Linked DNA regions of Prochlorococcus marinus str. MIT 0919. The protein of the gene in region 2 binds, or shares a complex with, the protein of the main gene of each other region. Links are inferred from orthologs where the notes say so. Each region holds a gene or a part of one and is shown on either strand. Other genes may lie near its edges.

What was found.
Region 1: the proteins of mnmG (region 2) and mnmE are in contact, whole or in part, in a solved structure (PDB 9HIP), measured with the Escherichia coli proteins. The link is inferred for Prochlorococcus marinus str. MIT 0919 from one-to-one orthologs.

Annotation. Positions count from the first base shown.
Region 1 is NZ_CP114779.1:1,380,891-1,383,898, reverse strand. What follows is about bases 1-2,998. They hold mnmE (tRNA uridine-5-carboxymethylaminomethyl(34) synthesis GTPase MnmE), read left to right. Parts: upstream 1-814; coding sequence 815-2,182; downstream 2,183-2,998. Other genes in these bases: nadC (carboxylating nicotinate-nucleotide diphosphorylase), read left to right, coding at 2,184-2,998; O5635_RS07550 (DUF2062 domain-containing protein), read right to left, coding at 279-746; O5635_RS07555 (RelA/SpoT family protein), read left to right, coding at 1-269. Also shown: more of nadC, read left to right, coding at 2,999-3,008. UniProt on the Escherichia coli protein: Exhibits a very high intrinsic GTPase hydrolysis rate. Involved in the addition of a carboxymethylaminomethyl (cmnm) group at the wobble position (U34) of certain tRNAs, forming tRNA-cmnm(5)s(2)U34.
Region 2 is NZ_CP114779.1:1,127,725-1,132,081, reverse strand. The notes cover bases 1,381-4,357. They hold mnmG (tRNA uridine-5-carboxymethylaminomethyl(34) synthesis enzyme MnmG), read right to left. Parts: upstream 3,866-4,357; coding sequence 1,895-3,865; downstream 1,381-1,894. Other genes in these bases: dnaB (replicative DNA helicase), read right to left, coding at 3,897-4,357; O5635_RS06280 (chorismate lyase), read right to left, coding at 1,381-1,865. In the rest of the region: O5635_RS06295 (membrane protein), read right to left, coding at 1-64; O5635_RS06290 (SprT family zinc-dependent metalloprotease), read left to right, coding at 184-735; O5635_RS06285 (hypothetical protein), read left to right, coding at 791-1,315; more of O5635_RS06280, read right to left, coding at 1,308-1,380. UniProt on the Escherichia coli protein: NAD-binding protein involved in the addition of a carboxymethylaminomethyl (cmnm) group at the wobble position (U34) of certain tRNAs, forming tRNA-cmnm(5)s(2)U34.

The sequences.
Region 1 (3,008 bases), 250 kb from region 2 along the record:
ATAAGGCTCATTTCATTCAAGAGCAAAGGTTTTCCACTCAATTACGCATTGAAGTGATAGATCGTGTAGGCGTGCTCAAAGATATTCTAATGAGACTTTCCGATAGTGGAATTAATGTCAGCGATGCGCGGGTACAAACTGCCTATGGCAAACCTGCTTGCATTGATCTAAGGATTGAATTAAAAGATTCAGATCAATTAAAAACCACCATGAACAAAATCCGTTCCATGGCAGATGTTATAGATATTGCGCGTACAGGAATGAATTAAACTGCTCTTTCAAAAAAGTGGCTTACGTTTTTTTAAAAAGAATTTCAGTACTGCATAGAAAGTTAATCCTGAAATAATGCCAGTTATTAAACCAACTATTGATGATCCAAGTAAGATTCTACTACTAAAAATTAATCCTTGATCCCACAATTCTTTTCTTGTTAAGTGATGGAAGGCCTTTAAATGATTACCTTCCCCAACAAAGACTTCACCAACTCTATAATTGAGCCAATAAAGGGGAAAATAAGTAAACGGATTACTAATCCAAGTTCCTGCTATTGCAAGCAAATGATTTGCTCTAAAAATAGTTGCCAAAAAAATACCAATCAGTGTTTGAAGTCCAAAGAATGGAAAGCACCCACTAAATACACCAACTGCCAAGCCACGTGCCCGCTTAGCAGGCGTCCCTTCTTGCTTCCAAAACCAAACAATAAGATCTCGGAATTTCTGCAGAATATTCAAAAAAATACTGCTCATGATATGACCAAGGTGATGCTAAACAAGAACAAGGATTTAATCGTAAAAACGTACGTAATTTTTAGGCAATGATCATGTGTTTACCAACTGAAGATACTATCGCAGCAATTGCATCTGCTGTATCTCCAGGAGAAGGAGGAATTGCTGTTATTCGAATCTCTGGAAAATTCTCCCAGAAAATTTGCAAACAAATAGTTTATATACCAGGCAACCAAGTCTGGAGCAGCCATCGCGTTGTCTATGGTCATGTAATCGATCAAGTAACTAAGAAGCAAATTGATGAGGTTCTAATATTGATTATGGAGTCCCCTAGAAGCTTTACTAGAGAAGATGTTGTAGAGATTCATTGTCATGGCGGATTGATTTCAGTTCACAGAATTATGGAACAAATCCTTTCTCAGCCAAATGTCAGAAGAGCTTTCCCTGGAGAGTTTAGTCAAAGGGCTGTGTTAAATGGTCGTCTCGATTTAACACAAGCTGAAGCAATTGATGATCTCATCAGTGCTAAGAGTCAAAAAGCGGCTGATCTTGCCCTTGCAGGGCTCAATGGTCATTTAAATAAAGAAATCAATTTGTACAGAGAAAAGCTATTAGATCAATTAAGTGAAATCGAAGCACGCATTGATTTCGAAGAAGACCTGCCTCCTCTGAACAAAGAAGAAGTAATAGCTAACATTGTCCAAATAAAAGATGCATTACAAAAACTAATAAGAGATGCTAGGCAAGGTTGTTATTTCCGCAATGGTTTAAAAGTTACCTTAATTGGATTACCGAATGTTGGAAAAAGTTCTATCTTAAATCTGCTGAGTAAGCAAGAAAAAGCAATCGTAACCTCTATTCCTGGCACAACACGAGATCTCTTAGAGAGTGAGATTATTTTAGATGGTATTCCTATTACACTCGTAGATACAGCAGGCATACGCAATACAAACGACGAAATAGAGATAGTCGGTATTGAAAGAAGTCAAAAAGCTTTACTCACCTCTGATATAGTTATATTGGTTTTTGACTTAAGCGTTGGCTGGAGCAAAGAATCAGAAGAATTGTCTAATCAAATTCCTGAACATATCCCAAAACTTATCGTAGGCAATAAAGCCGATATCTCGGTTACATCTGAGATAATCAATCCAGATATAATTTTTAGTGCTTTAACTGGCAAAGGAAAAAATGATTTAATTCAATCTTTATTATCACTTTGCGGAGTCAACAAAACTCATGATATTGAAATTGCATTAAATGAAAGGCAATTAGATCTAGTCACATCCACAGCTAACTGCCTCAATAAGACTCTAGAAGTTGCAAATCAAGACTTGCCATGGGATTTTTGGACTATTGACTTACGTGAGGCAATCCAAAGGTTAGGAGAACTAACAGGACATGAACTATCAGAGGCGTTACTAGATAAAATCTTCTCAAGATTTTGTATTGGTAAATAAAGTGCATTTGGAAACACCTGCTATTCATCATCTAATAGATCATTGGCTAAAGGAAGATCTTGGGAGGGGTGATCTAACACTGGTGGCCATTAATGAAAAGATTGTTACCGCCAAATGGATAGCAAAGCAAAGTGGTGTTTTTTGTAGTGGGCCTTTAGTCAGAAAAATATTTGAGCGGCTCAATACGGAAGTAGAAGTTCAATTACTCATATCAGAAGGCGAACAATTTCAAAATGGTCAAAAAATTTTAGATATTACTGGGCCAGCATCTGTACTATTAGCTGGTGAGCGAACAGCATTAAACATTGCTATGCATCTTTCAGGAATTGCAACAGCAACAGCAAAACTCGCCAGCGAACTCAAAGGGACCGGCGTGCGACTTGCTGACACTAGAAAAACCACTCCTGGACTGCGTGTCTTAGAGAAATATGCCATAAGATGCGGTGGCGGTGTAAATCACCGCATGGGGCTAGATGATGCAGCAATGCTCAAAGAAAATCACATTGCATGGAGCAATGGTATAGGCAATTCAATTAAAGCTCTCAGAAGTCAAATCCCATGGACAGCAAAAATTATCGTTGAAGTTGAGACTGCCCAGCAAGCTGAAGAATCAATTATAGAGGGTGCTGATGGAATATTGATAGATGAAATGTCGCCTGAAGATTTAAATCATCTAGTGCCGCGCTTGAGAAAATTATCTAAAGACCTAACTAACGTAAGACCTTCACAGATAATTATTGAAGCTTCAGGAATCAACCCATCTAAAATAAAAGATTATGCTCTAACAGGTATTGACCTAATATCTTGCAGTGCACCTATTACAAAA
Region 2 (4,357 bases):
TTAAAGCTCCACCTCCTATAAGAAGAGCTTTGATTCCAATTTCTCTAATTAGAGCCCCATCCATTGGTAATTGTTTTTGAAAAAGTGTTTGACTTACTAACTCTATAAAGCCAAGTGTTCCCTAGTCACTAAGTTTTAGACAGAATGTTATTGCTTGGTCAAGGACATTACCCTAAATCATAGATGTCACTGGTCCCACTTTTACCATTATTTCATCGTTTTAATAAGGAGTATTTTGATGGCTTGCTTGTCAAAAATGGTAAGCCAATGGTTTCAATACGTTGGAGTGATGGAAGATTACGTAATACAGCAGGCTTATATCGCAGGGGCTGGAAGGGACCAGGGAGGAGATTTTGTGAAATTGTTCTATCTAGGCCACTTTTAGAGAATCTGCCTGATAGTGCTGTTGAAAGCACTCTTTGTCATGAGATGATTCATGCGTGGATTGATTTGGTTTTAGGTGTCAAAGAGGCTCATGGTCCTAATTTTCATGCACGCATGGCTTTAATTAACTCTTCACAAACTAATTTTCAGATTAGTGTTCGCCATAATTATCCAGTACCCGCAAAAACACCTAAATGGCTAGCAACATGTCCTTCTTGTGGCTTAAGTTTTCCTTATAAGAAGTTAATGCGAGGTGTGGCTTGCAAGACTTGTTGTGATACAAAGTATTCAGGTAAATGGCATCCTAGTTGTGTTTTGATTTATGAACCTATTGCGATAGAAAATTCATGAAATCGATTTTGATAATGATTTTTCTCTAAAAGTGCAATTCTGTTAATTTGTTTGTATGGACAGTAGTCGCAAAAGAAATAACCGGCGCAAGCGTTCTAGTGACCCTTTAGAACGCAGAGTAGACCAATGGTTTGAGACTGGACGCCAGTTTGTAGATGGAGTTTCTGGTAATAGGCCTGGAAACCGAAGATCTGCAAATATGAGAGCCACCCGATCAGGGCTGAACAATGTTGGTCGTTGGGTTGGTGACAAAATTGATTGGTTTTTTGAAGAAGACGATGATTGGATGGAAAGTGCTGAATTGGGAGGTAGGCCTGAAAATTTGCTTTCAGGTCCTAAAAAGCCTTTAAAGGCAATTTCCTTGAGAATTCCCAAAGCGATAGCTCCTTCTGTAGATACTGACGAAGAGATCGATTCACAAGCAAAAGAATGGCCTGATGAATCCTCTTTTAGGCTTAATAGATGGAAACGTTCCCAGGTACTAGATCAGAGCATTCAACGAAATTCATCAACTGCTAAAAGGAACGGAGGCTTACCTAATCGACGTATACCAAAATCTAGTCGACGAAAGATTAATTAAGTTGAAGCTTTTGACGCGGTGTGGGGCCAAGCCACATTTCCAACTCTGGATTAAAGACTTCTCTAATGACGGTTAGCTCTTTTTCTTGACGAAAGAATCTGTAGTGTCTACTCCAAAATGGTCCTTCTTTTTTAAATTCTTTTTCAAGCCAACTTGCATTAACTAAAGCAAGCCCATCAACTTCACGAAATAGTTCAGATCGGCCTTTAGTAAGGCTATCCCAAATTGGCTGTTCCTTATTTTTTAAGTGGCGCTCAGCTTCTTTTTGATTCCACCAGCTTTCTGCCCATGCCAGGGTCTGTGATCCACATCTAAGCCATACTTGGCGTCTTAAAAGCGGTGGTTTTAATTCTTCAATTTCTATAGGTGCTCCTTTGCAACCTTGCTGCTCTGATTGCATTGCTATTAGCTTTACTTTTACTTTTTCACCTGTCAACAGATTTAGATGTCGAGTGGGGCTTCCATCTCCTAAAAGCATTAGTTGCCATGGCCCAGAGAGTTTTTGAGAAACGTTTCCAGACAAGACGGATTCTGTTGGTGCTTCCCAAATACTTTTAGGGGAATCAAGTAATTCGTTTTTCAGCGTATTTCTCCTGACACATGAGATTGGTTCTTTTTCGAATGGGATGTATTACTAGATTTGTGGCTTTGAATTTTTAACCATACTAAAAGAGCTGTTAAATCAGCTTTGCTGACACCAGGTACTAAAGCAGCTTCTCCAAAATTCTTTGGTTTATTTATACTTAATTTTTCACGTGCTTCTTGTGAAAGAGTTTTTATATTACTAAAATCTACTTCGACAGGAATAGGCTTCTTGCTTTGCTTTTTAATTTGCTCTATTTGAGCCTTTTGCCTTTCTAAATAGCCACTATATTTAATATCGATTTCTGCTCCCTCTCTTACGTCTAAAGGGATATCTGGATCCATTAACCTATGCCTAATTAAATGAGATGTATGTGTTCCTGGTCTCCGTAGTAGATTTGCGAGACTAATTGATCCTTTAATAGGAGCGCCTGTCTCTTCTTCTAAGACAGTTGCGATTTGATCGCTATCTTTTACTCTTTGCTTTTCTAGTCTTGCTTTTTCTTTTGCAAGAGCCTCTTGTTTTGCAGTGAATATTGACCATCTACGATTATCAATTAAGCCTAATTCATAGCCTAGTGGAGTTAATCTACGATCAGCATTATCACTGCGTAGCACAAGACGATACTCGCTTCGACTAGTTAAGACACGATAAGGTTCACGTAAGTCTTTTGTAACTAAATCGTCTATCATTGTACCTATATAGCTTTCTTCTCGAGGGAAAACTACAGCCTCTTTTTTTTCTACATATTTCCCTGCATTAATTCCTGCGACTAATCCTTGTGCTGCCGCTTCTTCATACCCTGTTGTTCCATTAAGTTGACCCGCACTAAATAATCCTTTTATTCTTTTAGTTTCTAATGAAGGTCGTAGCTGTGTAGCTGGAAGATAGTCATATTCAACAGCATATGCAGGGCGAAGCATTATACATTTCTCGAGTCCAGGAAGTGTTTGTAATAGTTGTAGTTGTAAATTTTCGGGGATACCGGTAGAGAAACCCTGAACATAAATTTCTGGAGTATCTAGTCCCTCAGGTTCAAGAAAAATTTGGTGTGATTCTTTATCTGCAAACCGAACAATTTTGTCTTCAATGGAAGGACAATAGCGGGGGCCAATACTATCTATAAATCCCCCATAAATTGGAGTTAAATGTAGGTTTTCTTTAATTAATGCATGTGTAGCCTTTGTAGTACGTGTTATATGACAACTAATTTGCTTTCCGCTTACCCATGCATGCGGATCAAATGAAAAAAACCTATCTGATGCGTCACTTTTTTGTTCTTCTAGTAAATGTAAAGCAATGCTTCTACGATCTATTCGAGCTGGAGTCCCTGTTTTTAATCTATCAGTTTCAAAGCCCAATTTTTGCAATGATTCAGTAAGCCCTTCAGCTGGTTGTTCTCCTGCACGACCTGCAGCCATCGATTGATTGCCTACCCAAATTTTGCCTCTAAGAAATGTACCAGTTGTTAGGACTACAGCTTTAGCCAAATAAGAGGTTCCAAAATAGGTTTTAATTCCCTTGATTGTTCCAATTGGCTCTTTATCAGGGTCACAAACATTGTCAAAATCTACTTCTAAGTCTGTAACCATTGCTTCACGCAGTGTCAGATTAGGTGTGTTTTGAAGAAGCTGAAGCATTTCACGCGCGTATTTGCGCTTATCTGTTTGTGCTCTTAATGCCCAAACAGCAGGACCTCTACTTGCATTAAGGATTCTTTTTTGGAGTGCTGTGGAATCAGCTAGCTTTCCAATGACTCCTCCAAGAGCATCAATTTCATGAACTAATTGACTCTTGGCGGGACCTCCAACTGCAGGATTACATGGTTGCCACGCTATCCGGTCAAGATTTAAGGTGAATAATGCAGTAGATAAGCCTAATCGAGCAGTAGTCATTGCAGCTTCACAGCCAGCATGCCCACCTCCAACAATGATTACATCAAAAGTTTCGTTTGAATTATTTGTCATTACCTACTTATTAGAACTTCATTGTGAGTGATTAATTTGCAAGATTTCTAAACCTTGTAAATTGTGGCTCGAATAATAATTTCACTGTACCTATTGGACCATTCCTATGCTTAGTAACTATTACTTCAGTAATGCCTCTATCAGGAGTCTCAGGATTGTAATACTCATCTCTATAAATCATTAATACTAAATCTGCATCTTGCTCAATAGATCCAGATTCGCGAAGATCGCTTAGCATTGGACGTTTGTTCGTTCGCGACTCCACACCTCGACTAAGTTGAGAGAGAGCGATTACAGGAACTTTTAACTCTCTCGCCATTGCTTTGAGACCTCTTGTAATCCTAGAGAGTTCTTGCACTCGATTGTCTGGTGTAGAGCCTTCCATTAGCTGCAGGTAATCAATAACAATAAGACCGAGTTCTTTACCTTGCTCAGCAATTAAGCGTCGACATAATGAACGCATTTCTAGGACACCTAGGTTAGGCTTGTCAT